DNA from 4 places in the Ruegeria sp. HKCCA5463 genome. Region 2 is predicted to be linked to each of the others. Evidence: riboswitches for the same ligand, from Rfam matches in the RefSeq annotation. Region 2 holds a riboswitch; each other region holds the start of a gene.

Region 1 (7,977 bases), on a different contig from region 2:
TTCAGAAAACAACGACGTGACAGTCTATGAGGCCGAACCTCGGCTTGGTGGCCATGCCCGCACGGTGATGGCCGGAAAGAACGGGGATCAACCGGTCGATACGGGCTTCATAGTCTTCAACTATGCGACATATCCCTACCTGACCCGGCTGTTTGATGAGCTGGGCGTGCCCGTGATCGAAAGCGAGATGAGCTTTGGCGCGACAATCGACAATGGCCGCATTGAATACGGGTTGAACAATCTGCGCACACTGACCGCTCAAAAGCGCAATCTGGCGCGTCCGGCTTACTATAAAATGATCGCTGATATTCTGCGGTTTGGCAAAGAAGCCCCAGAAGCCGCCAAGGACGATGACACCACGATTGGCGAATTGGTGGACCAGCTGCGGTTGGGTCATTGGTTCCGGCACAATTATCTGATGCCGATGTGCGGTGCCATCTGGTCTACGCCGGTCGAGTTCGTGGATCAGTTCCCCGCACGCTCTTTGGTGCAGTTTTTCCGCAATCACGCTTTGCTGGCAAGTGGTCGCGCAAACCAGCATCAATGGTACACGGTCAAAGGCGGCAGCATAGAGTATGTCCGCCGGATCGACGCGGCCCTTCGTGCGCGGGGGGCAGAAATACGTCTGGCCAGCCCTGTTCAGAATGTATCCCGTGACGAGATGGGCGTCACCATCCACAGCCAGGGCGCCGTGGATCAGTTCGATGAAATCATCCTGGCCACCCATTCCGACCAGTCGCTTGCCATTTTGGGTGATGGCGCGACCCCCGCGGAAGCCGCTGCATTGGGCGCAATCCGCTACCAGCCCAATACGGCCATATTGCATTGTGACCCAGGTCAGATGCCAAAGCGGCGCGCCTGTTGGTCAAGCTGGACCTATCGTTCGCAAGCCGGAGATGTGGGGGTAACCTACTGGATGAACCGGCTTCAGAACATTCCGGACAGTGACCCGCTGTTTGTAACGCTGAACGCTTCATCAGAAATTCCCGCGGAAAAGATCTATGACCAGGTTGAATTTGCCCATCCGGTCTTCGACAAGGCCGCCCTGAAGGCGCAAGGGCAAATCCGCGAGATGCAGGGACAGAACCGAACTTGGTTTGCCGGTGCTTACAACCGGCACGGATTTCACGAAGACGGGATAGCCAGCGCGATGCATGTCGTTGCTCGAATAAATGGCGCCCCGCAAACCATCGGAGCTGACAATGGCATTCCTGGGAAAGACCCGGCCCTATCTGTTGCCGCTGAATAAGGCGATATGGCGCACAGCGTTTCTTGCACTTTCCTTGCTGATCCCTAATGGGCTGATCGCATCGCCGGTCACGGAAGAACTGAACGATGCCCAGCTGCGCGGAACCGCGACGTTCCGGTATCTGGGTTTGCCGATCTATGACGCCAAACTCTATACGCCCAAAGGTGCGCCGTTCAGTTGGAGCGAAGATATCGCCCTGCAACTGACCTATCGCAAGAACATCAAGAAGAAAGCGCTGGTCAACTCGACGCTTGACGAGATGGACCGCATCGGCCGTTCAGCACCCGTTCGCGACCAACTGAACCGGTGTTTCAAAGCCGTGGCGAAAGGGGACAGCTATCTGGCGGTTTCTGATGGTCCCGACAAGGTCAGTTTCTGGCTGAACGGGCAAAAGACCTGCACCATGGCGTATCCGGGCATCAAGCGCAGTTTCATGTCCGTGTTCCTGGGAGACAACACGCGGTCCGCGTCCTTCACGCGCAGGCTACAGGGGCGGTGATGCTCTATCCCCGGGTCAGTCTCTATGCGCTGATGCTCGCTGCGGCGGGTATCCCGCTTTATATCCACTTGCCGCGCTTTGCAGCCGTGAACCTGGGTATTGGCCTTGGGGTCATTGGTACGGTGCTGCTGGTGATCCGTTTGGTGGATCTGGTGCAGGATCCGCTGATCGGTTGGGCAATCGACCGATGGCCCGGCGGCCAGCTTGCATTTGCGGCGATGGCGGCTTTGGGGCTGGCGATCGGGTTTCCCCTGCTTTTCAATCTGCCGCAGGGTGCCAGCGTGCCGGAACTGGTCGCGATCCTGATCTTGCTGTTCTCGGCATACAGCCTGGGAACCATTCTTCTGTATGGTCGCAGCGCAACTCTGGCAAAGCGAACCGATCCGCAAGAGCTGATGACACTGGCCGCCTATCGTGAAGGCGGGCAGTTGACCGGGGTGGTCATCGCAGCCAGCGCTCCGGCCCTGTTGGTCGCTTTCGGGGCACACTCCCAAGGCTACCCCGCATTCGGAGCGTTTCTGGGGCTGCTGTCCGTTCTGACCTTGATACTGACGATCCCGATCTGGCGACGCAGACCGATCACCGGATCAGGCCTGTCCTTTGCAGGTCTGGGTCAGGCCGGTGGCTTGCGCCTTCTTGCGCTGGCTTTGGTCAACAGCCTCCCGGTTGCCATAACCTCCACCCTGTTTCTGTTTTTTGTGGAAGACCGGCTGCAACTGCCGGGCAAGGCGGGTCCTTTGTTGATCCTGTTCTTCCTGAGCGCAGGCGCGAGCGTCCCGATCTGGGCAAAGCTCAGCAACAGAATTGGCCCGAAACAGACTCTGATCATCGCCATGCCGCTCTCGATTGCCGGCTTTATCGGCGCTGCCACACTGAGTGCAGGAAATCTTGCGGGTTTTGCAATGATCTGTCTCGCCTCGGGCGCGGCGCTGGGCGCGGATATGGTCGTATTGCCGGCCATGTTCTCGATCGTCCTTACCCGGGCCGGGCTGAACGCATCAGCCGCGTTTGGCATCTGGTCCTTCGCTGGCAAACTGGGCCTCGCCCTGGCTGCCTTTTTCACTCTGCCGCTGCTGGAACGCAGCGGTTTCACCCCCGGTCAAACCAATTCCGCACAGGCGCTGGATACACTCAATCTTGCCTATGCGGTGCTGCCCTGCATCCTGAAAGTCGGAGCGTTCGGGATGGTGTTGACCCTGCCGTCCGAGGTCACAAGCAAATGAACGCTTTCACCATCATCCTTCTGGTCCTTCTGACCGCTGTCTTCATCCGCGCAAGGCTGCTGAGCTTTCGCGCGCAATCGCCGTCAGATTACAGCGGCACCGGGCCAGATTTTTCCCTGAAAAAACACCTGAACGGAGAGATCTTGTCCGAGGGCCTGATCTATGGCCCCAACGGCAAAATGTCGAACAGCTTTGTCGCGCGCATGTCCGGCGAATGGAAAGGCAACTCTGGCACGCTGACCGAGTACTTCACGTATTCCAACGGAAAACAGATGACCCGCAAATGGTACCTGACGCTGGGAACTGGCAACACATTCACGGCAATGGCGGATGATATCGTAGGCGAAGGTCGGGGCATCATCTCGGGGTCCACGGTGAAACTGACCTATCGTATCATTCTGCCAGATGACGCCGGTGGACATACGCTGGATGTCACCGATTGGATGTATCTGACAGAAACCGGCGTCATCATGAATCGGTCCGAGATGCGCAAGTTTGGCGTCAAGGTCGCGGAACTGATCGCCACAATGCGTCCAAGCCCCAGTTCTAAACCGATGCATCCAAGTGGGTCAAACGGGTATGACGCGACTTTGGAAGGGAAGCCGTTGCAATGATCACCTTTCGCTCTTTCATCGCCTGCGTCGCCATCGCAAGCCTTGCACTTCTGGCGGCCTGCTCCAGCAAACCGAAGGTACCAAAAACGTTTCTGTCGGACCGACAGTTGAACCTCGAGGAATTTTTCGAAGGCAAAACAGTGGCCTACGGTCAGTTTCAGGATGTTCTGGGAAATATCCCCCGCAGATTCACGGTTGATATCGACGGGACATGGGACGGCGAAACCCTGACCCTGGTCGAAGACTTCGTCTACGACGATGGCGCGACGGAACAGCGCATCTGGACATTGACCAAAACCGGAGAGGATACGTGGACCGGTACGGCGCCTGGCGTGCTGGGAACCGCCAGCGGGATTGAGCGCGGGGATACGTTCAACTGGAAATACAAGATCGACCTGCCGATCAAGGACGGGACCATGCGTGTCAAATTCGACGATTGGATGTGGCTGCTGGATGACGACCGTCTGCTGAACCGCGCGTATGTCTCACGCTATGGCGTCCGTCTGGGTGAAGTCATCCTGTTCTTCGAGAAGAAATAGGGCCGCCAGGACCGGTTTCATCACAAAAGTCAGTAGAAAATAAACTCGTCCACCAATGCTGTCGTCGATCCCTTGACCTCACCGGCCGTGTTTGCCCTTGGCCCGTCCGAGGCCGCGCCCTCGGCGCGTTCGCCGCCCTCGACCTTCAAGCGCGCGCGTTCTATCTGCCCCCAGAGGAAAAACAGACCATCCCGTTTTCCCATGAGGCGCGAAGGAACTGTTGTCCGCAAAACACCTGTTTTCGGTTTTGGCATCTGCTCTCTTACTGCCTCCGGTGTTTTCCACCATTTTCGGAAAACGTAATGGTTTTTCCCGAAAAAGACAATTTTTTATGGACAAAATGAGGTTTTCTACCGACCGTTGACAAGGTGGACTGACAACTCTCGCATGACGGATATTCGCCTTCTTCACCTGCCCCATTGAAAGCCAGCACTATCCCAAACGGATCAACTTCACCCAAAAGGGCTTGCTGCAAACCTCCTTCACTTGGCTTGACACTCTCTTTTCCAGCCATGCTCAGGCGACGTGCAGCGTTTCGTTTCTGATCCGAGCAGCCGGGCCTTCGCCGTCGCGGTTGGGGGACAATTAGGCGGCGCCGATGTCAGACGTGGCCGCATCCATCGCAAGGCCATCGGCCACCGCAAAACGCCATGCTGGCGGGCCTGCCACGCCCCTGTGCCAAGGACTGTGATCCCGGCGCCGTCCACGCTGCCGGAAAATTTCCATGTCTGTTTTGAAACCGGAAATGTCGCAAGCATTTCAGCGCCCAAGCGGGTAAAAAGTAGGCTGCCATCGTGAGGTGCCGCTGCTTGATTCTCAGACAGCGGAGAATTGGGAAATCGGTGTAAGTCCGGTACTGCCCCCGCAACGGTAAGGAAGGTCAGGTTCGACAATCAACCACTGGGACGAGGATCCCGGGAAGGTGTCGCAACCGGGCGCAAGCCCCTTTCAAGTCCGGAAACCAGCCTCAAAGATATGTCAAACCGCGGGTGGCGGTGGGGGCACGGATTTCGGACGTGATCCTCGCGCGCTTCCGGACGGCTCCTCCTTGTCATCTGCCCAAGCAATGCCGCGGGGCGCGGCAGGAGAGCCAGAAGTGAACAATGTCCAAAACCTGTTGGCGCGTCGAATCCCGGGCTATGCTCTGGAACGGGCCTTTTACACCGACCCCGAGATCTTTCAGACCGACCTGGAAACCATCCACTATCGCGAATGGCTCTTTGCCATTCCTGCTTGCGAACTGGTGAAAGCCGGCGACTATGTAACATACAACGTGGGTGCCTATCGCGTGATCATCGTGCGCGGCGCCGACAACCAGATCCGGGCGTTTCACAACACCTGCCGCCATCGCGGCTCGATCATATGCAAGGCGGCAAAAGGCAACGCGCCGAAGCTGGTTTGCCCATATCACCAATGGACCTACGAGCTTGACGGCTCTTTGCTGTGGGCCCGCGACATGGGGCCGGAATTTGATCCCAGGCAGCATGGTTTGAAGACGGTTCATTGCCGCGAGCTTGCCGGGTTGGTTTACATCTGTCTGGCGGATGTCGCCCCGGATTTTGACACGTTCGCCAATATCGCCCGCCCGTATCTTGAGCCGCATGATCTTGCGAATGCCAAGGTCGCCTTCGAAAGCACGATCATCGAGAACGGCAACTGGAAGCTGGTCTGGGAAAACAATCGCGAGTGCTATCACTGCGGCGGCAACCACCCTGCGCTGTGCCGGACCTTCCCTGATGATCCGGGCGTGACGGGGATCGAAGGCGGTGAAACCCCAGCCTATATGCAAGCCCATTTCGACAGGTGCCAGGCAGCGGGTATGCCATCGCAGTTCTACCTGCACGAGGACGGCCAATATCGACTGGCGCGGATGCCGCTGAAAGAAGGGGCCGAGAGTTATACGATGGACGGGAAATCCGCCGTGCGCCGTTGGTTGGGCCGGTCGCCCTTTGCGGATGCGGGATCGCTTTTGAAGTTCCACTATCCGACCACGTGGAACCACTTTCTTGCCGACCACTCGATTGTTTTCCGCGTCACGCCGATCGGCCCGACAGAGACCGAGGTCACGACCAAATGGCTGGTCAACAAGGATGCGGTTGAAGGCGTTGACTATGACGTGAAACGTCTGACCGAAGTCTGGGTCGCCACGAATAACGAAGACCGTCAGGTGGTCGAGGACAACCAGCAGGGCATCAACAGCCCGGCCTATGTGCCCGGCCCGTATTCAGCCATTCAGGAATCCGGCGTGCTGCAATTCGTGGATTGGTATTGCAACACAGTTTCGGCCCGCCTGGCGCCTGACTCCATGGCGGCGGAGTAAGGCTGATGAAAGACCTGAACACGCTTTCATCAGCCGTCTGGCAGGATGGAGAGATGCTGGAATGTGTCTCGGTCGTGCCCGAGATGCCGAACACCGCCAGCTTTTCGTTCCGTGCCCCCTCGGGGGCGCAGTTCGCCTATCACCCCGGTCAGTTCCTGACGCTCGAGATTCCGGCGCCCGGCCAGCCCGGAGGCGTTGTGCATCGCACCTACACGATCTCATCGTCGCCGTCGCGGCCGCGGTCGATCACCATCACCGCCAAAGCGCAACCCGACAGTATCGGCACGCGCTGGATGCTGGACAATCTTCAACCCGGCATGCGGATCAAGGCCATTGGGCCCGCGGGCCTGTTCACCAACGCGTTGAGCGATGCGCGCAAGTTCCTGTTTATCTCGGCTGGCTCGGGCATCACCCCGATGATGTCGATGACCACCTGTATGTGGGACGAAGGCCGCGATCTGGACGTTGTCTTCATCAACTGCGCCAAAAGGCCATCCGAGATCATCTTCCGCCAGCGCTTGGAACAGATGGCCAGCCGCACGGATGGTTTGGACCTGAAATTCGTGGTGGAAGAGCCGGACCGCTACCGCCCATGGACGGGATATCAGGGTCAGTTCAACCAATTGATGCTGGGGCTGATGGCGCCGGATTACCTTGAGCGCGAAGTCTATTGCTGCGGTCCTGAGCCCTTCATGCAAGCGGTACGCGACGCGCTGGCCGGTCTTGGTTTTGATATGAACAACTACCATCAGGAAAGCTTCGGCGCGCCGGTGGAAACCGAGGCGGATCAGCCCGAGTTGGATGACGTTGTTCTGGACGACGACAGCAGCGCCGAGATCCTGTTCGCGACCTCGGGCGTGACGGCCAAGGTTGCCGAGACCGACACGGTGCTTGCCGCCGCCCGCTCGGTTGGCCTGAACATACCGTCAGGCTGTACCTTCGGCGTGTGCGGTACCTGCAAGGTCAAGAAAACTGCCGGAGAGGTCCATATGGTCCACAACGGAGGGATCTCGGAAGACGACATCGACGCGGGGTACATTCTGGCCTGCTGCTCGAACCCGATCGGCAAGGTCGAAATCGAGGTTTAGGCGCTTCGCATCACGATCAAAGCCGCAGCGTGGCTGACACCCGCTGCGGTTTTCGGCGCGGTTTTTCTGCCCTTTGCAGAACACGGGCCGGATTGGGTCGCCGGACGTCCGGAGCTTTCCCGCCATCTCACAAACGCGGCTCAAGCATCTGCCTTTGTCTTCGCCGGCCATCACGCTATTGTAGAAAACGCGAGAAGAGAGAGCCCCACAATGCCCGCGGCTGTTCCCTGCGGCAGTTCCTGAGCACCCTTACAAGGGTTTGAAGAGGTTCTGGCGGTCAGTCAAATGACCGCACATCTGGAAAACCAACGAAAACATGATCACAGGCACGCGCCTCGCAGACGACCCCTTGCGGCAATAAGCTCAAGCTGACGACTTCATCGTCCGCGGACCGGTTGATCAATCATGGCAGTGGATAATGTGTTCGTCGGCGCGGTGTCGAAGC
Region 2 (7,977 bases):
TTGGGAATTGCCGTCAGCGCTTGCGGATCAGGGGGGATGGTGCAATCGCGACATCGCGGATTGGTTCGCGGATTATACGCAGGTCGTCATGGGTCGGATCGGCGACCGGATGTTCAGTGCCGCGCCGATCAACGAACCCTGGTGTGTCAGTTGGCTTAGCCATTTTGAAGGCCACCATGCGCCCGGTCTGCGCGATATCCGCGCCGCGGCCCGGGCAATGCATCACGTTTTGTTGGCCCACGGGCGGGCGATTCAGGCCATGCGCAGTCTTGGGATGGGCAATCTGGGTGCTGTGTTCAACCTCGAATGGTCCGAGCCAGCAGATGCCAGCGCGGAAGAGCGGCTTGCGGCAGATCGCTACGATGCGATCTACAACCGGTTCTTCCTTGGCGGTGTTTTCAACAAGGAATATCCCCAAACAGCCTTGGAGGGCTTGGAGCCGCACTTGCCCAAGGGCTGGCAGAACGACTTTGAAACTATCGGCACACAGGTCGATTGGTGCGGGTTGAACTACTATACCCGAAAATTGATTGCCCCGGCGGACGCCGCCTGGCCAAGCCTGCAAGAGGTTCCCGGACCGTTACCCAAAACGCAGATGGGATGGGAAATCGATCCCTCTGCCCTTACCCGCTTTCTTGTCAGAACAAGGAAAGACTATACGGGCGCGTTGCCAATCTATATCACCGAAAACGGTATGGCGAGTGAGGAGCGCGTGCAGGACGATGATCGTATCGATTATCTCGACAAGCACCTTGCGGCCGTGCTGGACGCTTTGGCACAAGGTGTTCCGGTGAATGGCTATTTTGTCTGGTCGCTGCTGGACAATTATGAATGGGCCTTCGGGTACGAGAAGAGGTTTGGACTGGTGGACGTGGATTTCGAAACACTTGTGAGAACTCCCAAAGCGTCTTTCATGGCGCTGAAATCCGCCCTGTCCGAGGGTCAGAGCGTCTCTCAGCCGTTAGCGCAACCATTCGGTGCCGTGCATGAGCATTGGAACCTGGTCGCGGATATCGGGGGCACGAACACACGTCTGGGCGTCGTTACGAATGGCGAATTGGCAGATCTTCGGAAACACCCGACAGGAACATTGGAAAACCTGCTGGAGGCGCTCCATGATCTCAGGGACGAGATCGGAACCAACCCACAGGCCGTCGTAGCAGCCGGAGCCGGGCCGGTCAGGGACGGAACGATTCAGCTGACCAACGCGAACCTGGATCTCTCGGAGACAGAGTTGGCAAATGCAACAGGAGCGCAGCGCACCTTTGTCATAAATGATTTTACCGCCGCGGCATGGTCAGTGGCCGAGGTGACCCGGTCGGATGTGGCGGTCTTGCAGGGTCAGGTAACGCCGCCCGCAGGCACACGGCTGGTTGTAGGGCCCGGAACCGGGCTTGGCGTTGGTGCGTTGCTATATTCCGAAGGCAGGTATCACACGGTTTCCGGCGAAGGCGGGCACGTGGGCCTGTACCCGCGCCATCGCGACGAAGTTGATATCTTTGAGGCGGCACGTCGCATCGCACCGGGCTGTTTCTTTGGGGACAGCCTAGCGCTGGAAGCAGAAATGTTCCTAAGCGGAACCGGCCTGCCGATCCTGTATCAGGCGGTTGAATTGGCAGCCGGTCAAGCGCGAACTCAGGCGCGCTCTGCAAAGGACATTCTGAACGATGCCCGTAACGGCACCGATCTGGTCGCCGAAAAAGCCGCGCAGATTTTTACCACCCATCTGGGTGCTTTGATGGGTGATCTGGCGGTCACCTTGATGCCGGAGGGGGGCGTTTTCCTCGTCGGCGGCGTTGCCGAGAAAAACCGCTGGCTATTCAGTGACAACTTCAAGGATGCGTTCAACGGCGGCGGCCGCTTCAGCGATTTGCGCCGCTCCCTGAACCTATACGTATCTGAACAGGCAGAGTTCGGGATCATCGGCGCAAACAACTTCTGCAAGAATGCGCTGAGACAGCAACCAGACTAACCGAAGTTTCTTACCTAAAAGGACCAAGACATGATCCTGTGCTGTGGTGAAGCGCTGATAGATATGATTTCAGAACCGACCGCATCGGGCGCAATTGGTTTTGTGCCACATACTGGTGGTGCAGTTCTGAACACAGCCGTCGCGATGGGACGTCTGGGTGTTCCGGTAGGGATGCTGACAGGTTTGTCATCGGACATGTTCGGCCAACAACTGATCGATGCGCTGAAAGCGAGCCATGTGGACACGACACATGTGATCACCTCGGACCGTCCCACCACGCTTGCCTTTGTGCAGCTCTCGGATGGACACGCTTCTTACAGCTTTGTTGATGAAAACACTGCGGGCCGGATGTTGCTGCCCGAAGACATGCCCGATCAGCTTCCTGCTGTCTCTGCCCTGTATCTCGGTGGAATCAGCCTTGCGTGTGAACCTTGCGCAGATGCCTATGCCGCCCTTCTGGACCGCCACGGTTCCGACCGGGCAGTGATGCTGGACCCGAATATCCGCCCGGATTTCATCAAGGATCAAACCCGATTTCGGACGCGTTTGAACCGTATGATCTCGCGTGCGGATATCGTCAAGGTTTCAGACGAGGACCTGGACTGGATCATTCCGGGCGCTGAATCCGAATCCGCAAAAGCGTCTGTGCTGTTGCAGGCGGGTCCTTCCGTTGTCATCGTCACGCGTGGCAGTGAAGGGGCGCACGGTTACCTGGCGGATGGTTCCGAAGTCTCGGTTCCTGTGAAACCCGTTGAAGTGGTCGATACGATCGGCGCAGGTGACACGTTCAACGCCGGCGTTCTGACCGAGCTCAGCCGCGCAGGGCATCTGACCAAGTCAGTTCTGCGCGGATTGACGGTTGAAAGCCTGCAAGCCGCCATGGAACTGGGCGCTGACGTGGCGGCCGTAACCGTTTCCCGAGCCGGGGCGGAACCCCCTTGGGCGCACGAACTTTGATCTGCGGGATGGCATGATGAAACGATCCGAAATCAACCACATCAAGCCCTATGCACAGGCGTTCATTCAACCCTTCGGCGCCGTGTTGCCACCCTTTGCGGATTGGTCGCCCGAGAAAATGCGCAGCCCTCTGGCCAAAACGATCCGCAGCCGCGGGCTGGGATGGGATATTACCGATTACGCACAAGGCCATTTCGACGAACATTACCTATTCCCGTTCACTCTACGCACTGGTTAGACGAAGGATCTGAAATCCGGGCGTGGGATGCTCTGTGCAGAAAACTATTGATCTCGAAAGACAATCAGCTTTCTCCGGTGCACCGGCATATTATCAAGGCAGAAGACATCATCAACCGGGGCGGCGGCGATCTCTTTCTGGAAATTCATGCGCCGGATCCAAACGGTGGCGTCGACCGCAGCAACCCGATGACGGTCCCCAGCGATGCCTGCCCTGTAACCTTGCAACCCCAAGAGCACGTACGGCTGAAGCCCGGGTAAAGCGTAACTCTGATGCCCGACATCTGGCACGCTTTCTGGGCCGAGCGCGGCGATTGCCTTATTGGCGAGGTATCGACCGTGAATGACGACCGTACGAACAATGTGTTTGAAAAGCCAATTCCACGGTTTTCAAAGGTCGAGAAAGATTTCGAGCCGGATTTCCTTCTTGTATCAGACTATTGACACCGTTCGGTCCGGGCTGGCGCAGCAGGACAGCTGGCGCGGCTGTTGCAATTCCATCTACCACCGCCTTCGTCTGCCGCTTGACAAGTCTGGCATTGCCGGACTAGCTGAGCGGGATGGTTCCGTAAGGGATGAAAATGGGAACACGGTGCGGCGCTGGAATGTGCCAAGTCCGTGACTGCCCCCGCAACTGTAAGCGGTGAGCGACGCCACTTCACCACTGACCCGCATGGGTTGGGAAGGTCGGCCAAGCAACGACCCGCAAGTCAGGAGACCTGCCATCGCACTATAAACCAACCCGAGGCGGGGCGTCTCGGAAGGAGGCTTGATGGCGTGTTTGCGTAATATCTGGGTATGTGCCCTCTGTCTGCGTCTGGCAAACGACGGAGATGGCTATGACCTGCTATTCTGATCACTACGTTCTGATCTGTTCAACATGTCAGGGGGCGATGTCTGCCGAGGCTGCGCAAGACGAGCTGAATGCCCGGTTGCCTGACGGTTTTGAAACCCGAATGGTGGCCTGCATGGCAGGTTGTGAACGGGCCATGACGGTCGGATTTCAGGCCCCGGGAAAAGCGCAGTACCTGTTTGGCGATATCACGACATCACACGACCTGTCCGCCTTGGTCGAATTCGCGACCCAGTTCGGCGACAGTGACGATGGCTGGACCAGCGCCTCGGACCGCCCCCCTGCCCTTTTCGCAAAGACCTTGTCGCGAATACCCGCATTGCCGTCCGGTGGCGCTTCATGAGTTTTCTGGTTGCCGAAAATTTGGAGTACTATGCTCTTAATGGCGATATCCTGTTGCAGGATGTGTCCTTTCGTCTGGAAGAAGGATCAATTCTGGCAATCGCCGGGCCGAACGGCGCCGGCAAGACCACTCTGCTGAAACTGCTGTGCGGGATCGAACGGGTTATCTTGGGTGATGTTTGGATAGAAGGCCAAAGCCTTCGGACCCTGTCCGCCCGCCAACGTGCCCGCTCCATTGCTGTGGTCGGGCAGCAGGAAATGCCTGACGGGCGGATGCGCCTGCAAGACTATGTTGCGCTGGGGCAAATCCCGATTCAGGGCGAACGTTCGATGGCTCAGCACAAGGCTGATCTGGAACGGGTTCTGACGACGACCGAGCTGTCGCATTTTGCCAACAAAACGATGGGTCAACTGTCCGGCGGAGAACGTCAGCGCGCACATATCGCGCGCGCGTTGGCCCAGAACCCGTCCTTGCTGTTTCTAGACGAGCCAACCAACCATCTGGACCCCGATGCCAAGGGGCACATGCTGTCTCTGGTTGCTGATCTGGGGGTAACGGTCGTCATGATCGTCCATGATCTGGTCATGATCCCGGAATTCGCCACCCATGTGGCGCTGATGAAAGCCACGCGTCTGACGGGGTTCGGGCCTGTTGTCGAAGTTCTGACCCCAGACCGGGTACGTGAGACATTCGGCGTGGATTATCTGTGCTTTCAGCACGAAGGCCGCATGATCCCCGCACTGGATATCCGAAAACGGAAACTGTCATAATAACAGGAACTTAAATATGATGCAGAAACTTTGGCCGGTGGTTGTTTTCGCTGGCTTGGCAGGTGGCGCGGCAGCGGAAGCCGTCACCGTGGACAATTGCGGCGAACCGCTGGTTTTTGACTCGGCGCCGGAACGTCTGGTCGTGCATGACATGAACATGGCGGATATGGCCTTTGCGCTCGGCCTTCAGGACAAGATCGTGGGGCTTACCGGAATTACCGGCTGGTACAAAACAAGCCCTGATTTTGATGCTCAGCGTGGCGATATCCCAGAGCTTGCCCCCAAATACCCGACCATTGAAAACCTTGTGGCCGTCGAACCCGATCTGTTTTTCGCCGGTTGGTACTATGGCATGAAACCCGGCGGTGACGTCACGCCCGACACGCTGGAACCCTTTGGTATCAAGACCATGATCCTGACCGAAAGCTGCGTGCATCTGGACAAGGATCGCCCCGAGGCCAGCATGAACCTGTTGTTTGATGACGTTCTGCGTCTGGGCAAGGTCATGCAGGTCGAAGACAAGGCCGAGGCGCTGGTTGCCAGCTGGAAAGACAAATTGTCCGCCATCGAAGCAAAAACAGCCGATCTGGAAAAGCCCCGCGTATTCCTGTTGGACGGACCGGCCGATGCTCCGTTCACCGCTGGCAAGTTCGCCATTCCCGATGCAATGATCGCAGCCGCGGGTGGCGAGAACGTGACGCATGATCTGGATACCAGCTGGGGCCGCACGTCGTGGGAGGCCGTGGCAGCGGCCAACCCGGAGTTTCTGGTGCTGCTCGATTATCAATCCGGCAACGGCGCAGAGGACACTTTCCAGTTCCTCAAGGATCACCCGGTGATGTCACAAACGGACGCGGTAAAGAACGAGCGCTGGATTGGCCTGCGTTACGAGGAACTGACGCCCGGCCCGGCAAATATCGAGGCGATCGAGAAGATGGCGAAGGCGATGCACCCGGAGACCAATTGATATGGTCCGATTGGGCCGTTTGATAGTGCTGGGGGCGGTTGTTCTGACCGCCCTTTTGCTGTTGTCGATCGTCTACGGGACCACCCCAATCCCCATAAGCGAAGTTTTTTCGGCCATCGGCCTCGGAACCGGTCTGGTGGAAGGAGACATGTCGCCCTTGCACCGGATCGTCTTCGACCTTCGCCTGCCCCGTGCCTTGTTTGCCGCCGTGATTGGTGCGGGACTGGGCGTCGTTGGTGTCGTTTTGCAAACAACGACGCGAAACGATCTGGCAGATCCGTTTCTGTTCGGTCTGTCCTCGGGTGCTGCTGCCGGCGCCGTTCTGGTGATCACCGTCACGGGTGATGTCCTGGGAATCTGGACGTTGCCGCTGGCGGCATTTTGCGGTGGTCTGATTGCGTCCGGCATTGTTCTGGCGCTGGTTCAGGGCTTGCGTACGAGCGCACCCGAAAAACTGATCCTGGCTGGCCTGGCGGTGTCCTTTCTGTTTTCCGCGATCACCAACTACCTGATTTTCTCTGGCGACAATCGCGCAGCGCATTCGGTGATATTCTGGATGCTTGGCGGTCTGGGACTGGCAAGATGGGAAACCTTCCCGCTTGTCTTGATCGGATTGGGCCTGATCCTGAGCTATTCGCTTTACCGCAGCCGGTGGCTTGACGCGCTGCTGACCGGGGATTTCACAGCATCGTCACTGGGTATTCCCGTTCAAGGACTGCGGTTCAGCATGTTTTTCGTTGCCGCGTTGGCGACGGCCAGTTTCGTTTCCGTTGCCGGTGTAATCGGCTTTGTCGGGCTGATGGTGCCTCATATTGCACGCGGCATCGCCGGAACTCTGCACCGAAACCTGCTGATCGTCTCGGCGATCGTGGGCGCGATTCTGTTGACATTGTCCGATATCTTGTCACGCCTTCTTCTGGCTCCGCAGGAGTTGCCGGTCGGAATCGTCACGACGTCGATAGGATCACTTTTTGTCTTTTTGTATTTGTTCAAATCTGATCGCGGGAGCTAGTTTTCCAAGGTTGCGCAACACTGTCATTTTTCGACATTGATGAGGTCAAGCAGTTCAGCATGCAATTCAGGGGTTGCGGCGGAAACGACCGCGCCATCTGAATCGAGGGGCAACGCATGCCCGTGCCAATCGGTCATCACTCCGCCAGCAGCCGTGATCAGAGGTGAGAGCGCCAGATAGTCATAAGGTTGCAGATCGTAATCCACCACAGCATCGACATGGCCCGAAGCAAGCAAGGCATGGGGATAACAATCATAGGCAAATCGGCGCGTCTGCCCTGCATTCATCAGCCGGCTGAACAGGTCAGGATGATCGCGATAAATTTTGTCGCCTTCATTCACGTACAAAACCGATTGATCCAGACGCGTGGTGTGCGACACTTTTATCGGTCGCCCGTTCAGGCTGGCCCCGTTATCAACCACACCCAAATAGGTCTCATGTAAGGCCGGCATTCCGACCAGCCCCAACCGAGGGCGCCCATCCACAAGGTGCGCCAAAAGGAACCCGAACAAAGGATGGCCGGACAGAAACGAACGGGTTCCGTCAATCGGGTCAATCACCCACATATGAAGCCCGTCGCCTGCTTCTTGACCGTGCTCTTCGCCAAAGATGCCGTGTCCGGGAAAATGCTGTTTCAGGTAGGTGCGAACTTCCGCCTCAACTGCCTTGTCGGCCTGCGTCACCGGGCTTTCATCCTGTTTGAATTCAATGCCCAAAGACCCCCGAAAAAACCGCATCGCGGACTCCGTGGCAATATCAGCAATCTTCATCGCGTGTTCAGTCAACGCATCTGGGGTTACCATTTTCGGTCCTTTTCGGCTGAAGTCATCCAATCTCCAACGGATGAAAGGTTGTTTGCCCTGAAA
Region 3 (7,977 bases), on a different contig from region 2:
GCCGAAGGAGCCGGATCGAAACTGCCCGTCACTTCGGGCACACGCCCGAAGATGTGCAGCCCGTCGCCAAACTGGCTTTCCTTGATGTCACAGACAAAGCGGTCGATGCGGGTGATGGCCTCGGCGGTGCAGGTTGCCTGATCGAGGCCAAGATCGCTTTCCAGCCCTATCGCCTGCGCCTCATCACGGATATCTTCCTGCAAGCGGTCGCGGCGTTTGGGGTCAAGCCCGTCGGCGTTGGAAAACTCATCCAGCAGCGATTCAAGCCGCACCATCCGATCCGGCGTGCCGCTTTCCTTCATCGGGGGCGGGATGTGGCCCAGCGTGACGGCTCCGATCCGGCGCTTGGCTTGCGCGGCCTCGCCCGGGTCGTTCACGATAAACGGGTAGATCACCGGCAGATCGCCGATCAGCGCCTCGGGCCAACAATCGGCAGACAAGGCGACCGATTTTCCGGGCAACCATTCCAGCGTTCCATGCGCGCCGATATGGATCAGCGCATCGGCACCCAACCCTTTGCGCAGCCACAGATAGAAGGCGACATAACCGTGGCGCGGGGTGCGCGAGAGGTCATGATAGTCGTCATCTCGCAGCTCGGGCGTGCCGCGTTCGGGTTGCAGCGCGACCAGCGCCTTGCCGCGCCGAAGCGCGGTGAAATGGAAGGCACCATCGGCACAGGCCGGATCATCTTCGGGCGCGCCCCAAACGGCGTGCAGATCAGCGCGCAGGGTCTCGGGCAATTCCGCAAGCGCATCCTGATAATCCCCAAGCGACCACGAAATCCGTGCGTCCAGAAGAGTGTCGGCAATCGGCTCGCCTGTCGCGATGTCATAGCCTTCTTTGTCAAGATCGGACAGCATCGCCTCGGCCGAGGCCAGCGCGTCGAGGCCAACCGCATGGGCCATCTGCCAGTCTTTGCCGGGATAGGTGGACAGGACCAACGCAGGAATCTGATCTGCCTTGGGTTTGTCGTTCAGTGCAAGCCAGCCCGATACACGGTCGATGATTGCTTCGATCCGGTCCGGTTCGGGCCGATGTGCAAAGCGCGCGTATTCCAGATGCGGATCGCGTTTGCCGGGTTCCTTGAAAGACGCGATTCCTGCTGAGATCCGTCCATCCACCTCGGGCAGTACCACATGCATGGCAAGATCGGCGGGGGACAAACCGCGTTCCGCCTCGGCCCAGGCTTTGCGGCGCGAGGTGGCGAGAGCGACCTGAAACACCGGCACGCCTGCCGCGTCCAGAGGCGACGTTCCCGACGCACCTTTTCCCGAAAACGAGGTGGCGTTGACAATGGCCGATGGGTTCAGCGCAACAACCTGGTCCCGCAACCAGTCGGCGGCCACGGGCGCCTTGAGAGACGGGGCAAACATGCCCACCGCCGCGTATCCACGGGCGCGCAGGCTGCGGATCAGGGCGGCGATCGGGGCGGTGTCTGCCGAGGTCAGGTAAGCGCGGTAAAAGGTGACGAGGATTCGTTTGGCCTTGCTTTCGAACGCGGTTTCCACCGGGATTACGCCGCGATCCGGACACCACACGCCACATTCGGGCAAGGTCTTGGCGCCCATCACCGGACCGGCATAAAGCCCCGCCGCCAAAGCCATCTGCGCCAGCGCCGCCTGTGCCGCGACCTCGCCGCCGGTATCGCACAGATGCGCCAGACGCCGCAGGGTCGAGACCGGCAGGGTGGAATAGTCATCCAGCCGCGTGTCCTCGCGCCCGTCGGCGGGCAGCACCGCCAGTGCGATGCCCTTGGCCTGCGCCAGGGCCAAAACCTGCTGCAACCCATAAGGCCAGTAGGGGACGCCGCCGATCAGACGGATCAGAATGCCCTTGGCGCCCTCCATCGTCTGCTCGACATAGGTATCGACCGATAACGGGTGTTTCAACGCCGTCAAATTCGCCAGCCGCAGGGTCGGCATTCGCCCTTCCGGTCCGCCGCCGCGATGCCAGCCCGCCGCGAAAGCCCCCAGATCGCTGTCCGAAAACGACAGCACCACCAGATCCGCCGGGCTCTGGCCCAGATCGGTTGGGGTCTCGGTTTCCTCGAGCCCGTGGCTTTCGCGGAAGACGACGTGCATGGGTCTTACTCGGCAGCCTCACGCACACCCACGAGGATTTCGCGGATTTCCGCCTCTTTGATATCGTCATGCTCGGCGATGACGACCAGACGCGAACGACGGTCTTCACCGGGTTCCCACGGGCGGTCATACTGGTGACGCACGCGGGCACCCACTGCCTGGACCAGCAGGCGCATGGGTTTGCCCTGAACGGCGGCATACCCTTTGACGCGCAGGATGTTCAGTTCATTGGCGAGGCGTTCGATATTGGCGACCAGTTGGGCCGGATCGGTCTGCTCGGGCAGCTCGACGATGATGCTTTCGAAATCGTCATGCTCGTGATCGTGATGGCCGTCGTGATGCGAGGGTCGGGCGTCCATGTCATCCTCGGCGGCGGCTTCCAGACCCAGCACAACGCGCACGTCCACGGCACCTTCGGCCACTTCGACGACGGGCAGGGGGCGCGGCGCCTCGGCGGCGATGATCTCGCGCGCTTTGGCCACGCCTTCGGGGCCGGCGAGGTCGGGCTTGGTCAGCAGGATGATGTCGGCGCACGAGATCTGATCCTCGAACACCTCGGACAGGGGCGTTTCGTGGTCGATCGAGTCATCGGCCATGCGCTGGGCGTCCACCGCTTCGACATTGGGCGCGAAACGGCCTGCGGCCACAGCCTCGGCATCGGCTAAGGCGATCACGCCGTCGACGGTGATCTTCGAGCGGATGTCAGGCCAGTCGAATGCCTTGAGCAGCGGTTTCGGCAGGGCCAGACCGCTGGTTTCGATCAGGATATGATCCGGGCGCGGCTCCAACGCCATCAGGGCCTCGATGGTGGGAATGAAATCATCTGCCACGGTGCAGCAGATGCAGCCATTGGCCAGTTCCATGATGTTTTCCGCCGGGCAATCTGGAATGGCACAGGATTTCAGGATGTCGCCATCGACGCCTACATCGCCGAACTCGTTGACTACGACGGCAAGGCGCTTGCCCTGCGGGTTCTGCATCAGGTGACGCACCAAAGTGGTCTTGCCCGAGCCCAGAAAGCCGGTGATCACTGTGACGGGGAGTTTTTCGAGGTTCGACATGTCAGGCTCCAATGGGGGGAATGCGCGAGGCACAGTTCTTGCGAAAATGTTCGGGGCGTTCGCGCCATTTCACCAAACCATCTTCCGTGGCCAGATACTTGGTCGCGCCGTCGACGATGACGTCGACATGATCTGTTTCGTTCAGGTTTTCATACACGAAGGTCCAGCGGCCCGGCCCGCGCAACACGATCGAACAGCCTTGATCGCAGTTTGACAGGCATTCAACGGCTTGCAGGGTGACACCGTCGGGCAGGTCTGCCTGTTCCAGGGCCTTGTGCAACAAAGCGCCCGGGCGTTGCGCATCATCTTCGACAGGCAGGCCGCGACGGCAGGTAGTACAGACCAGCAACTCGACTGGTGCGGTCTCGGTCATGTCTCTCATCCCCCCAAATCCTCTTCGCGGGGGACGGGGTTTCATGCGGGCCACGAGTGGTCATGGACCCGACACCGGAACACCCCGCCCGGTTTCAACTTCGGTTGTTGGCAGGTCTCCCGGCTTGCGGATGCCAGAGGCGGGCCTCTGTCGGATGTCCCGCCTTCCCGGCTTTCGGGCCAGTGGCATTGGGCATCCTCTCCGTTCACGGTCGCGGGGGCGGCTGCGTTTGGCGGCAAGACCGTTGACGCATTCCCTTTTCATCGGCTCTCACCGACACCAACGAAAGGGACATGCGGCACCGCTGGCCTGCTTGTCAAGCGAGTCGCGCGCAACAATGATGCAGAGGCATGGAAAGCGACCTGTGGGCGTCGATGGGCGGCATGGTGTGCCGGGACCCAGCCTGAGGTGGGCCCGGCGACGAACGGTATCTTAGCAAGGGGCGTAGACTATGGTGAACGGGTGCCTTGACTGAACCTGTCCAGATGATGAGAAAAGACCACCGAACCCCCCGGATCCTCTTGCGCTAATACTAATAGATGACGTTTATCATGAGCAGCGAGACGACCAGAAACAGCGCCGTCATTATTCCGCCGGAGCGGACGAAATCCATCACCTTGTATCCGGCCGGACCCATGATCAACGCGTTTACCTGATGGGTTGGGATGATGAAGCTGTTCGATGTCGATATAGCGACCGTCAGGGCAAAGACGGCCGGGTTTCCACCCGCCGCCACCGCAATTGATACCGCCAGAGGCACCAGCAGAACCGTGGCCCCCACATTGGACATGACCAAAGAAAAGGCCGTCGCCAGAACGGCGATGCCGGTTTGCAGCGACCAGAGCGGCCAGCCGTCCAGAATTATCATGATCTGCTGCGCGATCCACGCGGCCGTACCTGTGTTCTGCACGGCTTGTCCCAAAGGTATGAGGCAGGCGAGCAGGAATACGGTGTTCCATCCGACCGCGCGGTATGCCTCGTCCACGCTGAGCACACGGGTCAGCATCATGCCCACCGCGCCGGTAAGAAGACAGAGTGAAAGCCGGACATCCGTGAACAGGATCAACGACAGCGAAATGGCGAAGAATGCCAGGGCCCAGCCGACTTTTTGCGGCCGCAGCTCGTCCTGAGGAAAGTCCGTCGTCACAACGACGAAATCCGGATCTCGTTTGATCCGCATCAGGTTGTCCCATCTGGTATGTGCCACAAGCATGTCGCCCGCCTGAAACTTTTCGAGCCCGATCTGAGTGGATTCGTGATCCTCGGTCTCGACATGGCTCAGCGTCTCTTCGCCGCGGTGAATGGCCAGCAGCGACATCCCGTAGGTCTTGCGAAACAAAAGCTCGCGGGGGCATTTGCCGATCAGCTTGCTGTCGGGCGTGATGACCACCTCGGCCACGCCTGCATTGGTTGGGGCGAACTCTTCGACGAAAATGTCCAAATCCGGAAGAACGGTCAGCCCGTATTTCTCGGCGAACGTCTCGACCTCCCAACGGCGGCCGACGATGGCCAGCCGACACGGCGCTGCAATTTCCGCTGTCAAAACCTGAACCATCGAGGTTTTGCCGCGATAGAAGGTGGAAATGATGTACAGGTGGTTTTCGTGGTTGATGTCGGCCAGAATCTCGCCGACCAAAGGGCTGTCCTCGGGCACCACGACTTCGAACACATCGGCTTTGAGGCCATAGACCCTTTGCAGGTATTCCTGTGTCCCTTGTCCGGTACCCGTATTGTCAGGCCCTTCAGCCTCGGGCAAAACCCAACGTCCCAACAGCAGAAAGTAACCAATTCCCGTCAGGATCAGAACCGCACCGATCGGCGTGACCGAGAACAGGCCGAAGGGCTCCATTTTCTGAGAGGCCGGCAGACTGTCATTTGCCGTCAGGATCAGATCGTTCAGCAGGATAAGAGGAGACGACCCCACCATCGTCATGGTGCCGCCCAAAATGGCGCAGAATCCCATCGGCATGAGCAGGCGCGACAGCGGTATGCCCGACCGTGTGGAAATTCGGCTGACAACCGGCAGAAACAGAGCAGCGGCGCCGACATTCTGCATGAACGAGGATATGACGCCAACGGTGCCGGAAATGATTGGTACAACCCTGCCTTCGGATTTGCCGCCGTATTTGAGGATGACGGCAGCCACCTTGTTCATGATCCCCGTCTTGTCCAGACCGGCCCCGACGATCATGACCGCAATGATCGAGATGACGGCATTGGATGCGAAGCCGTCGAACAGAAGGGTGACATCCGCCAGATTTCCCAGCCCGGGCGCGTAGCTGAGCAAGCCTATGAGAACCAGAACCAATATGGCGGAAAGGTCGATCCTTATGATCTCGGAAACGAACAGAAAAACGGTGAAAGCCAGCAGGGTGCAAACGACCCCCATCTCGAAGGTAAAGGCAATGTGTTCCACAATACGTCCAGAACTTTTTCTTTGTTAGAGTCCTAGTTCATCCTTCCCGAGTTGTCATGAAGTTTCGTTTTTCGGCGATGGTGAGACATAATATTGCTCAAGGGCTGTTGTTGGAGCAATGCCTTCGGAGGCCCGTTTTGACGAACACGTCAGAAAGAAGGATAGGCCAAATTGCATAAGGCAGTCTGCACGCTTCGCGCAGGCGCGATGCCGTCCCAACCAGGTCGAAGCAGCACAGGTAATGGCAGGTCAATTCCAGCCATGGACGACAGACAATCCGACAGCTTTGTTTGCAGCACCATTCTGCCGCTGCCTGAACCGCACAAAGGGCCAGCTTGGCCGTCCTTGATCGCAAACTGCCCACAAGAATGGTATACATCTGAAAGGGCCGGACCAATGGTTCAGGTCACCAATTCTGAACATTTCGAGATGAAGATGCCCAGGAAGTACGGCGGGTGTTGCCTGAACGCAAGCTGGCGGCATATGCCAAGAATGCTCGCAGTCGGATGGAACAGAACCAGATCGAAACACGAAAAATCCAATAGTTGGTTGGATATTGGACCTCGAGGAGGGAAAAAGTACCGCAAGTCATTGGAGGTATTGGAGGCGAGTACCGGAATCGAACCGGTGTACACGGATTTGCAATCCGCTGCGTCACCACTCCGCCAACTCGCCTTTACAAGTAAAATCAAATACTTGCTGTGGTGTGCGTGGGGTTTTAGCAGCTTTCCCAAGGGGCGTCCAGAGGATTGCGCGCAATTTTGTCGACGAGATTGAAATTTGCCGAAGCCCGCAACCGCAAACGCACAGGCGCAGGGGGGTTGCGTCAACAGGGCCGTTGCTGGGCGTTTCAGGATGTGGCAAAAGCCGGGTAACTTTGGGAATGACTCGAGAGATCCTATGACAGATTTCGCTGCCCGGCGCCGCACTATGGTTGATACGCAAATCCGGCCTTCGGATGTTACAAAGTTCCCGATAATTGAGGCGATGTTGAACGTCCCGCGCGAAAACTTCGTGCCTGACGCACAGCGTGAGGCCGCCTATGCCGACAGTGTGATCGATCTGGGCAACGGGCGCTGTATGCTCGAGCCGAGAACGCTTTCTAAAATGCTGGATGCGCTCAACATTTCGAACGACGAGATGATTCTCGATATCGCTCCGGCGACGGGGTATTCCACTGCGGTTGCCGCGCGTATGGCCCAGTTGGTTGTTGGTGTGGAAAGCGACGACTCGCTGGCGTCCGAGGCGCAAAGCCTGTTGGCTGAGGCCGATGTGGACAATGCCATTATCCACGTCGGTCCTTTGGATCAGGGTGCGGCTGAGCACGGTCCTTACGATGCGATCATGGTGCAGGGCGGTGTTGAACGGATTCCCGACGCGCTGTTGGATCAGCTCAAGGAACATGGCCGGATTGCATGCCTGTTTGTTGAAGGCAATCTTGGAACTGTGCGGATCGGTCGAAAGACCGGAGGCCGGGTCAGCTGGCGGGATGCGTTCAACGCCAGTGCACCGATACTAGAGAGCTTTTCGGCGGAGTGTGCATTTTCGCTATAGTTCGCCGATAGATTCTGCTGGCGCCTTGATTAGTTGAAAAGAAGACCGCAAACTGCTTTCAGGGCAGTGTAATTTCGTTTGAGAGGATTTCGGTATGCGTGGTTCAGCGACAGGCAAGCTGGTCAGGGCATTCGCAGTGACCGCAGGACTTGCCATCAGCGTTATGCCAGGGCGTCCGGCGTGGGCTGACAACATAACAGACGCCTTCATCGGCGCGTATAATACAAGCGGCTTGCTGGAGCAGAACCGGGCGCTGCTGCGCGCGGCAGATGAAGACGTGGCAATCGCGCTTTCTGCATTACGGCCAATCATCAACTGGACTGTACAGGTCAGCCAGGATTATACCCGGTCTCGGACCAACAATGTGGTCACAACGACCGAGCCGTCCCGGTTTTTCACCGGTCTGGGGCTAACTCAGCTTCTGTATGATGGTGGCGCTTCGGTTCTGGGCAAGCAATCGGCGCAGGAAACGGTTCTGTCGACCAGACAAAC
Region 4 (7,977 bases), on a different contig from region 2:
ATCCGACCAGTCTGTCAAATCCCGGAACCTGGGCGGAATGGCGCAACATCACCGGGCTTGTGCCGGGCGTCACGCGGTTTGCGGATGAGCTGCAACTGCTTTATTCCGCTGAAATGCTCATTACCTCGCCGGTCTTCAATCAACTGGACAATGTCTGGACAGGAAGCGAGTTCGCTGCGCCATAGCACGGCTGCCTGAAACGCACGAAAGTGATTTGGCAATGCGCCCTTCATGAGGTTCAATGCATTCAGGAGGTCAGCCATGCAAAACCCCGAGCGTTTCGAGAAATTCTATTTCGCCAAAGTCGGCATGGGCGAAGCCTGTGGCTGTGCCGAGCGGATAATCGACGTGTTCGAATTCAACCGCAAAGGCGGTGCGCAATCCAGGCAACCTGTGAAACAGGACAGGCGCAGACGCGGGTCCTTTCGGGCATGGGCGGTCAAATATGGGCTGATGAGCCGCAGACGCACATAGCCAAGGCCTGACGACGCGCAAGGTTCGCTTTCCGTTTCATGGCGTGGCTCAGGCGGTATGATTGCATTTCTGAAACCACCATGTCCGGTTGCCACGAGAACAGGTCAGACCGGCACCAGCTTCCCGTCGCGAAGATCCAGTTCATCGGGCGCCAGTTCCAAGCGGAACGCCGGCGAATGACTGACAAGCAAAATCGCCTGTGGCAACGCGCGCAGGATTTCCAGCAGGCGCGCTTCGTTTTTCGTATCCAACGCATTCGTCGGTTCGTCCAGCAACAGCACTTCGGGTTCCATCGCCAGAACCGTCGCCAGGGTCACCAGACGCTTTTCTCCGCCTGACAATTTATGGGTAATGCGGTTCTTCAGGTGCATCAGGTCCAGATCGCCCAGTACTTTGTCGACGATGGCAAGTGCTTCGTCACGGGTCTTGCCCAGATTGAGCGGACCAAAAGCAACGTCTTCGGCGACGGTCGGGCAGAACAGCTGATCGTCCGCATCCTGAAATACAAGCCCCACCCGGCGGCGGACCTCATGGAAATCAGCCTCTTCCACGCGTTGCTGACCAAAAACGGTGACGGTGCCTGAACACGGGCGCTGCAACCCAAGCAAAATCCGCAGGAGCGTCGATTTCCCCGCTCCGTTCGGGCCTGTCAGGGACAGGCGCTGCCCCGCGCTCAGGCTCAGGCTTGCCCCGTCCAGAACGGGTGGCTGGCCGGGGTAGGAAAAACAGATGTCTTCAAGCGCGATCAGTGTCATGCGAATTCCAGAACGATCAGACCCAGGCAGAGACCGCTGAAACCTGCCGCGAACACAATGTCCGCACGGGTCAGGGCAAATTCCTGAAGCAACGGCATACGCCCGGAAAACCCCCGGCACTTCATAGCGGCCAGGATGCGTTCTGATCTTTCGATCGCGCGCACAAGCATCATACCCACAAGGTAGCCAAAGCTGCGATATGTGTGCCAGTTTGTTGCTGGCCGAAAACCACGCACCTTCATGGCGGCGCGCAGCCGCAGGTATTCTTCGCGCAAGACCTCGATATACCGGATCGTGAACATCAGCAGGTAAACCAGCTTTTCGGGGCACCGCAGACGATGCAGGGCGTGGCCCAGTGTAACCGGCTCCATCGTCCCGACCAAAACCAACAGGGACAGGATCACGGCATTGGCGGTCAAGGCAATCTCGACCGCTTTCCAAAAACCCTGCCAGCTTGCGGAGAATCCCCAAAGCGTGAACATCGGATCCCCGGGCATGGAAAAGGGCAACAGGACCAGCATGAACAGGATGAACCCATCCATCATGGCCATTCGCTTCAACGTCTTTCGCCGCGGCAGACGTGAAACTATCAGAAGCGAAAGCGACACTGTCAGCGCCGCGCAGAGCGCGCCGAGGGATGACAGCGCCACGGTCACGACCGCAAAAACAACTGCCATGACGATCCGCATCCGAGGATCCAGCAGGCTGATCAGACCTTCTGGTCCGTCACCGGCTTCGGACAGTGTTTTTTCCTTGTGCCCCAGAACGTGTGCCATCAGGAGGCCAGCTTGCGGCGGGCCGCCATGTAAAAGCCCAGACCAAACAGACCAACGATGTACCCGATCCCGCCAAGGATGGTTTGCAGGTCATTCTGTTCGCGATAGGCCGCAATCTCGCGCCTGAGCGGGCGCAATTCGTTACGTACGGCCTTGGCGATAACCTGCTGCTCTTCGGCGCTGAGAGACGCCGCCGAACCGCTGGCCTGCGTCACAGCAGCCGAAGATGAGCCACCGTTTTCTGCCACGGCAACGCCCATGATCCGCGCGACATCTTCGGCAGACATCGTGACTTCGGCCACATGCCCGGCGCCAAGGTTGGCAAAGAAGGTGTGCGCCACGGCCGAGGTCGGCGTGTAGACAAAAAAACCGTCCGCATCCGTGACCGATCGACCCAGCTCGGCCCCATCCGGGCCGGTGACAATGACCTCGGTGCCGTTTGCCATGTCGCCGTTAGAAAAGCCAATTTCGCCCTCGATGACGTCTCCCGACTCGAAAACGCCGGCTATGACCTTGTGCGCCAGGGCAGGCACAGGTGCGCAGCACACGGCCAATATGACAACCAGATGCTTCATGTGGCTGCTCCTCTGAAAAACAGCTCGGGCTTGACCTTGCGCGCCAACAACACGGCGAACCCGGTCAAAATCGCCTCGATGGCCATGACAGGAATATGGGCGAAGAAAACAAGCTTGGCGGCAGGCAGAAATTCATCCCCCGACAGCGCCAAGGAAAACGCGACCATGCCGGTTGTCGCCGCAATCGCAAATGCGCCGCCGACGCCCCCCCAAATTGCACCTTGCAAAGGCGTTCCACGCGCGATCAGACGACCGAACAACATTCCGGCCACCACTGCGGGAAAGGCGATATTGACGGTGTTGATCCCCAACACCGTCAACCCGCCAAAGCCGAAAAAGACCGCCTGTAGCAAAAGCCCGACGAACAAAGCCGGGAATGCGGCCCAACCAAGCAGCAGCCCGGCCATGCCGTTGAGGATCAGATGGACCGACGACGGACCAATGGGCACGTGGATCAAGGATGCCACGAAGAAACTGGCTGACAGCACGCCCGCAGTGGGGATGCGATCAAGATCCAGAGACCTGAGACCCATGGCGATCCCGCCCGCGGCGGCTATGGCGCCGCCAATTACAACCGGGTTGGAAAGGGCTCCGTCGACGATGTGCATTTGGGGTTACTCCAGATCCCAGGCACGAATCCAGATGACCGCATCCTGGCTGAGTTCTTTGCCCTCATGTTCGGTTGCCGGACCGGAACCAAGGGCGGCGAAACCCCAGTAACCGGCTTTCGGAACGCCGAACGAAAAGTACCCGTTGTCGTCAGATATTGCGACCACCGCACCACCCGGCATAGGAGACGCTTTCGGTGCAGAAACGGCCGAACTTTCCATGTCGGGTTCGGCGGCCATGTACTCGATCTCGATCTCGGCCCCCGCAACCGGCTGACCATCAGCCAGCACACGGCCCGTGAAAGTCGAACCCGCGATGATGTTGGTCGGCTTGTTCAGCGGGATAATCTCGGTCGGCAGACCCACGGGATTCATCCAGTCGGTCGGCAATTCGTTGCGGTTCAGGAAGGCTTTGGTGAGCTGTTGGATATAAATGTCTTCGGATTCCTCATAATAAGGCTGAGGAACCGTCACCAGCACATAGTCGCCCGAACGTTTGACCGGGACACTGCCCTTGAACGCCGCACCCTCGTTTTCCCCGCCAGTGAACCGGATAGGTTCCAGCGTGTCCAGCAAATCGGTCTTTTCACCGTTGTGGATCACATAGAATTCCTGCGGCTTTTCCAGATCCATGACATGGCCATTCTCGAACGGATGCCAGAAAATCAGTTTGACCGGTACATCGCCCGGTTTCTCGATCATGGTGTCGGTGGTGTATTCCAAAAGGAAATGCGCATTTGCTATGGCAGGAAGAGCCACCGCGGCAGCGGCTGCGCTGAGCAGCGTTTTCATGAACAGTCGTCCTTGTCCCGTCGCGCCAATCCCGGCGCGAAATTCGTTTTGACCACGGGACATTCAACGCCAAATTACCCTTTTCAGGCATCCTGGTCCGACGCACATCCCGTCGCCGATTAGGAGTGCCCCTTGTGAGGGCACATGTCCGGCAGGTATCCTGACTTGCGGGTCAAAGCGTCGGACTGGCCTTCCCGGGCAACCCCCAGTGGCGTTTCAGCCCTGCTCGCCGCTTACAGTTGCGGGTGCAGTTGCGGAATTGGGCCTGAGCCCGCACCGCATTCCCTATTGATTCCAGAGCAAGCCCCGGAACCGGACATGCCGAGCGGCTTGCCAGACAACTCAGCCCTCCGTCAACGAAAATGTGTTACGGCCATCGAAAATAATGAGCTCGGCAGTTTGCGAGAGTGAACCAGTTTGTGAAATATCCAAGGCAACAAGGTGATTTCACATCTAAGCTTCTGAAAGATACCTTTCCGACAACGGCAGGCTCGCCGCGCCCAGTGAGCGTGCTTCCGGGCCCACGGTCCCTGCCAGCACGGCAGGGCGCTCGAGACCGGTCAGGTTAAGCTCAGACAGTTTGTCTTCGACCATTTCAACCAAACGCGCCTTGATGTCCTGCGGCATCCAGCCGTCAATCTTCACGCATTCGAAATCTATCAGGCTACAGGACGAGACAATCGCATAGGCAATCCCACTCGCCGTCTGTTTCAACCAGTATTCCAGTTGAACTTTTGGCACATCCCAACGCTGGGTCGTTTCCCAAATGGAATGCGACGTGACACCTGCTGTGGTGATTGCACGCTCGAGCACATACAGGCTGGCCACGTCGATAAGGGGTCTGACACCACCGGCATCATCTGGCACAGGCAAGGGGCCGATTGCGCCCGCGTTTCCACGTCCCGAAAAGATTGCGCCATTGAGGACCACACCGCCGCCAATGAAAAACCCGATATAGAAGTACAGGAAATCCCTGGGCCCATCGGCTGGACCGAATACCAATTCCGCCCCACAAGCCGCAGTGGCGTCATTTTGCAGGAATACCGGAATATCGAGGCGCCGCGCCAGGTCAGCCTTCAGGTCTGATACGCGCCACGGGTCCATTTCTTCCTGAGGAACCTGAAGGGTCTGGGCCCAGTCCCATAGGTAGAACGGCATGGCAATCCCAAGTCCCGCAATCCTGCCTTTGGCCTCAGGCGACATGGATGATATCATTTTGCCCAGACTCTCAGTGGAAAACTCCAAAGTGGCTTTCGGCGTTGGATAGTCATAGGTTCGCCGATCGCGTTGCCGCACATTTCCGACAAAGTCAGTCAAAACCAACTCGGCACTGCGACGCCCCACCTTGAGCCCAAAGAAAAAGGCACCATCCGGGTTAAGTCGCATGGGAACGGAAGGTTGCCCGACTTTCCCGCGGACCGGTTCGCCGCGCAAAAGCAAACCATCCTTCTCCAACAGCCGCATGATGACGGAAACGGTTTGTGCCGACAGTCCTGTCATGCGCGCGATCTCGGACTTCGAAAGGGCCTGGTGACGCCGGACAAGCGACAATACAAGCCGTTCGTTCCGGGCCCGCATCCCGCTTTGGTTGGTTCCGCGCACCTCTGACCCGTGCAGGCCAATCGAATTTTTCCGAGATGAATTTTCCGGCACGACCACCCCTTTCCTGTTGAAGAATGAGAAAGCCCGCCCGCCCTGTCAATAATAAATAAGAGTGATTTATTTATTGACTCAAAATTCGAATCTTGTGATTGTTTCTTATGGGGTCAGGATTTTTTGCCTGATCGCCCTCGTGCCCTACTCGGCATAGAAAAAACTGGGAGGATAATCGATGAAACTTGCAAAACTTGCGGGTGCTGCTGCGCTCGGGGTTACTGCCATGGCTGGCAGTGCAATGGCGGAAGGCGAAACTGTTTGCCTGATCACCAAGACGGACACCAACCCGTTCTTTGTCAAAATGAAAGAAGGTGCGACTGCAAAAGCGGAAGAGCTGGGAATGACGCTCAAAGCCTTTGCGGGCAAAGTTGACGGTGACCATGAAACGCAGGTGCAAGCCATTGAGACCTGCATTCTGGACGGCGCCAAGGGCATTCTGCTGACGGCCTCGGACACATCATCCATCGTTCCGGCCGTGAAGCAGGCGCGGGATGCAGGTGTTCTGGTTATCGCTCTGGATACGCCGCTGGAACCCATTGACTCGGCTGACGCGACCTTTGCCACGGACAATTTCCTGGCCGGGCTGCTGATTGGACAATGGGCAAAAGCCACGCTGGGCGACGCGGCCAACGACGCCAAAATCGCGACACTGGATCTTGCCGTCAGCCAGCCGACAGTGGATGTGCTGCGCAATCAGGGTTTCCTGCAAGGCTTCGGTATCGATCTGGCGGACCCGAACGTGATCGGCGATGAAGATGACCCCCGTCTGGTCGGGAGTGATGTCACCGCCGGCAACGAAGAAGGTGGTCGCCGCGCGATGGAAAACCTTCTGGCCAAGGATCCGACGATCAACGTTGTTCACACCATCAACGAACCTGCGGCAGCAGGCGCTTATGAAGCGCTGAAAGCCATCGGGCGCGAAAATGACGTGCTCATCGTTTCCGTGGACGGAGGCTGCCCGGGCGTCCAAAACGTTGCCGACGGTGTGATCGGCGCGACGTCGCAGCAATACCCGCTGTTGATGGCATCACTGGGGGTTGAGGCCGTCAAGAAATGGGCGGACGAAGGCGTGAAGCCTGAAAACACACCCGGCAAGGATTTCTTTGACACCGGCGTGGCGCTTGTAACGGACAAGCCCGCCGAAGGCGTCGAGTCGATCTCGGTCAAGGAAGGCATGGACCTCTGCTGGGGATGACCTGACCACCCGGAGGGCCGCAGAGGGCGGCCTTCCGCTTTTCAAACCACCCAATCGCCCGAAAACTTGCTAAAGTCGTCAGTGACCTGACGCTTTGGGGGAACATTCATGTCCGATACTTCACGACGATCAGACGACTTCGAAGCCGCTGCGAAAGGCAGCCCGGAACAGGTTGCCGAATTTGACGATCACCACCGCGGGTTTGTCGGAACGGTTCAGCATTTTCTGCATGTGAACCCCTCTCTGGTGCCGTTGATCGTCCTTGTGGCTGCCATCGTCATTTTCGGTGTCTTGTTGGGCTCCAAGTTTTTCTCGCCATTTGCACTGACCCTGATTTTGCAGCAGGTCCAGATCGTCGGGATCGTGGCGGCGGCGCAAAGCCTCGTCATCTTGACCGCCGGTATCGACCTCAGCGTCGGGGCAATCATGGTGATGTCGTCGGTTGTGATGGGTCAGTTCACCTTCCGGTATGGGCTGCCGCCATCGGTCGCGATCATTTGCGGCCTTCTCGTTGGCACAGCAATCGGCGCGGTGAACGGTTATCTTGTCAGCCGCATCAAACTGCCACCGTTCATCGTGACGCTTGGCATGTGGCAAATCGTTCTCGCGGCAAATTTCCTTTATTCTCAGAACGAAACGATCCGGTCACAGGAGATCGAGGAACATGCCAGCATCCTGCAACTGTTCGGTGCCAAGTTCAACGTCGGAGGGGCAGTATTCACCGTCGGCGTGATCTTCATGCTGGTGCTTATCCTCGTTCTTTCCTATGCGCTTCGTCATACCGCCTGGGGAAGGCATGTCTATGCGGTCGGTGATGATCCGGAAGCTGCCGAGCTGTCCGGTGTCAATGTGCATCGCACGCTGATGTCGGTTTACATGCTGTCCGGGCTGATCTGCGCCTTCGCGGGTTGGGCTCTGATTGGTCGCATTGGCTCCGTGTCTCCGACGTCAGGACAGTTGGCAAACATTGAAAGCATAACGGCGGTCGTGATCGGGGGTATATCCCTGTTCGGTGGCCGCGGGTCCATTCTCGGATCATTGTTCGGAGCGTTGATCGTCGGGGTCTTCACGCTTGGGCTTCGATTGCTGGGCGCTGATGCGCAATGGACGTTCCTGTTGATCGGCATCCTTATCATCGCAGCGGTC

The links. A riboswitch is a leader RNA that binds a small molecule or an ion and turns the genes downstream of it on or off. The one in region 2 is predicted to bind cobalamin.
Region 1: it holds a riboswitch for cobalamin, as region 2 does, so the genes downstream of both, GOW09_RS07430 (aromatic ring-hydroxylating dioxygenase subunit alpha) here and GOW09_RS13945 (DUF1636 domain-containing protein) in region 2, are expected to answer to the same signal.
Region 3: it holds a riboswitch for cobalamin, as region 2 does, so the genes downstream of both, GOW09_RS15170 (DUF1636 domain-containing protein) here and GOW09_RS13945 (DUF1636 domain-containing protein) in region 2, are expected to answer to the same signal.
Region 4: it holds a riboswitch for cobalamin, as region 2 does, so the genes downstream of both, GOW09_RS21455 (DUF4198 domain-containing protein) here and GOW09_RS13945 (DUF1636 domain-containing protein) in region 2, are expected to answer to the same signal.

The regions. Positions count from the first base shown of each region.
Region 1 is NZ_WQFL01000002.1:277,536-285,512, reverse strand. Features, by position in the region: gene GOW09_RS07465 (NAD(P)/FAD-dependent oxidoreductase) at 1-1,249, shown strand, start outside; gene GOW09_RS07460 (hypothetical protein) at 1,203-1,748, shown strand; gene GOW09_RS07455 (MFS transporter) at 1,748-2,971, shown strand; gene GOW09_RS07450 (DUF3833 domain-containing protein) at 2,968-3,585, shown strand; gene GOW09_RS07445 (DUF3833 family protein) at 3,582-4,124, shown strand; gene GOW09_RS07440 (hypothetical protein) at 4,154-4,378, opposite strand; gene GOW09_RS07435 (hypothetical protein) at 4,387-4,638, opposite strand; cobalamin riboswitch at 4,905-5,109, shown strand; gene GOW09_RS07430 (aromatic ring-hydroxylating dioxygenase subunit alpha) at 5,191-6,444, shown strand; gene GOW09_RS07425 (hybrid-cluster NAD(P)-dependent oxidoreductase) at 6,450-7,532, shown strand.
Region 2 is NZ_WQFL01000006.1:124,400-132,376, reverse strand. Features, by position in the region: partial or broken gene GOW09_RS22650 (GH1 family beta-glucosidase) at 1-937, shown strand, start outside; gene GOW09_RS22645 (ROK family protein) at 914-1,972, shown strand; gene GOW09_RS13955 (carbohydrate kinase) at 2,003-2,929, shown strand; partial or broken gene GOW09_RS13950 (D-lyxose/D-mannose family sugar isomerase) at 2,946-3,610, shown strand; cobalamin riboswitch at 3,711-3,908, shown strand; gene GOW09_RS13945 (DUF1636 domain-containing protein) at 4,006-4,362, shown strand; gene GOW09_RS13940 (ABC transporter ATP-binding protein) at 4,359-5,132, shown strand; gene GOW09_RS13935 (ABC transporter substrate-binding protein) at 5,149-6,099, shown strand; gene GOW09_RS13930 (iron ABC transporter permease) at 6,101-7,111, shown strand; gene GOW09_RS13925 (inositol monophosphatase family protein) at 7,135-7,914, opposite strand.
Region 3 is NZ_WQFL01000007.1:64,292-72,268, forward strand. Features, by position in the region: gene cobN (cobaltochelatase subunit CobN) at 1-2,081, opposite strand, end outside; gene cobW (cobalamin biosynthesis protein CobW) at 2,087-3,142, opposite strand; gene GOW09_RS15170 (DUF1636 domain-containing protein) at 3,144-3,515, opposite strand; cobalamin riboswitch at 3,607-3,814, opposite strand; gene GOW09_RS15175 (SLC13 family permease) at 4,048-5,904, opposite strand; tRNA gene GOW09_RS15180 (tRNA-Cys) at 6,533-6,606, opposite strand; gene GOW09_RS15185 (protein-L-isoaspartate O-methyltransferase) at 6,832-7,485, shown strand; gene GOW09_RS15190 (TolC family outer membrane protein) at 7,580-7,977, shown strand, end outside.
Region 4 is NZ_WQFL01000016.1:17,484-25,460, reverse strand. Features, by position in the region: gene GOW09_RS21485 (hypothetical protein) at 1-185, shown strand, start outside; gene GOW09_RS21480 (hypothetical protein) at 262-474, shown strand; gene GOW09_RS21475 (energy-coupling factor ABC transporter ATP-binding protein) at 579-1,229, opposite strand; gene cbiQ (cobalt ECF transporter T component CbiQ) at 1,226-2,005, opposite strand; gene GOW09_RS21465 (cobalt ABC transporter permease) at 2,005-2,580, opposite strand; gene cbiM (cobalt transporter CbiM) at 2,577-3,188, opposite strand; gene GOW09_RS21455 (DUF4198 domain-containing protein) at 3,195-3,980, opposite strand; cobalamin riboswitch at 4,113-4,312, opposite strand; gene GOW09_RS21450 (ROK family transcriptional regulator) at 4,434-5,558, opposite strand; gene GOW09_RS21445 (sugar ABC transporter substrate-binding protein) at 5,812-6,831, shown strand; gene GOW09_RS21440 (ABC transporter permease) at 6,940-7,977, shown strand, end outside.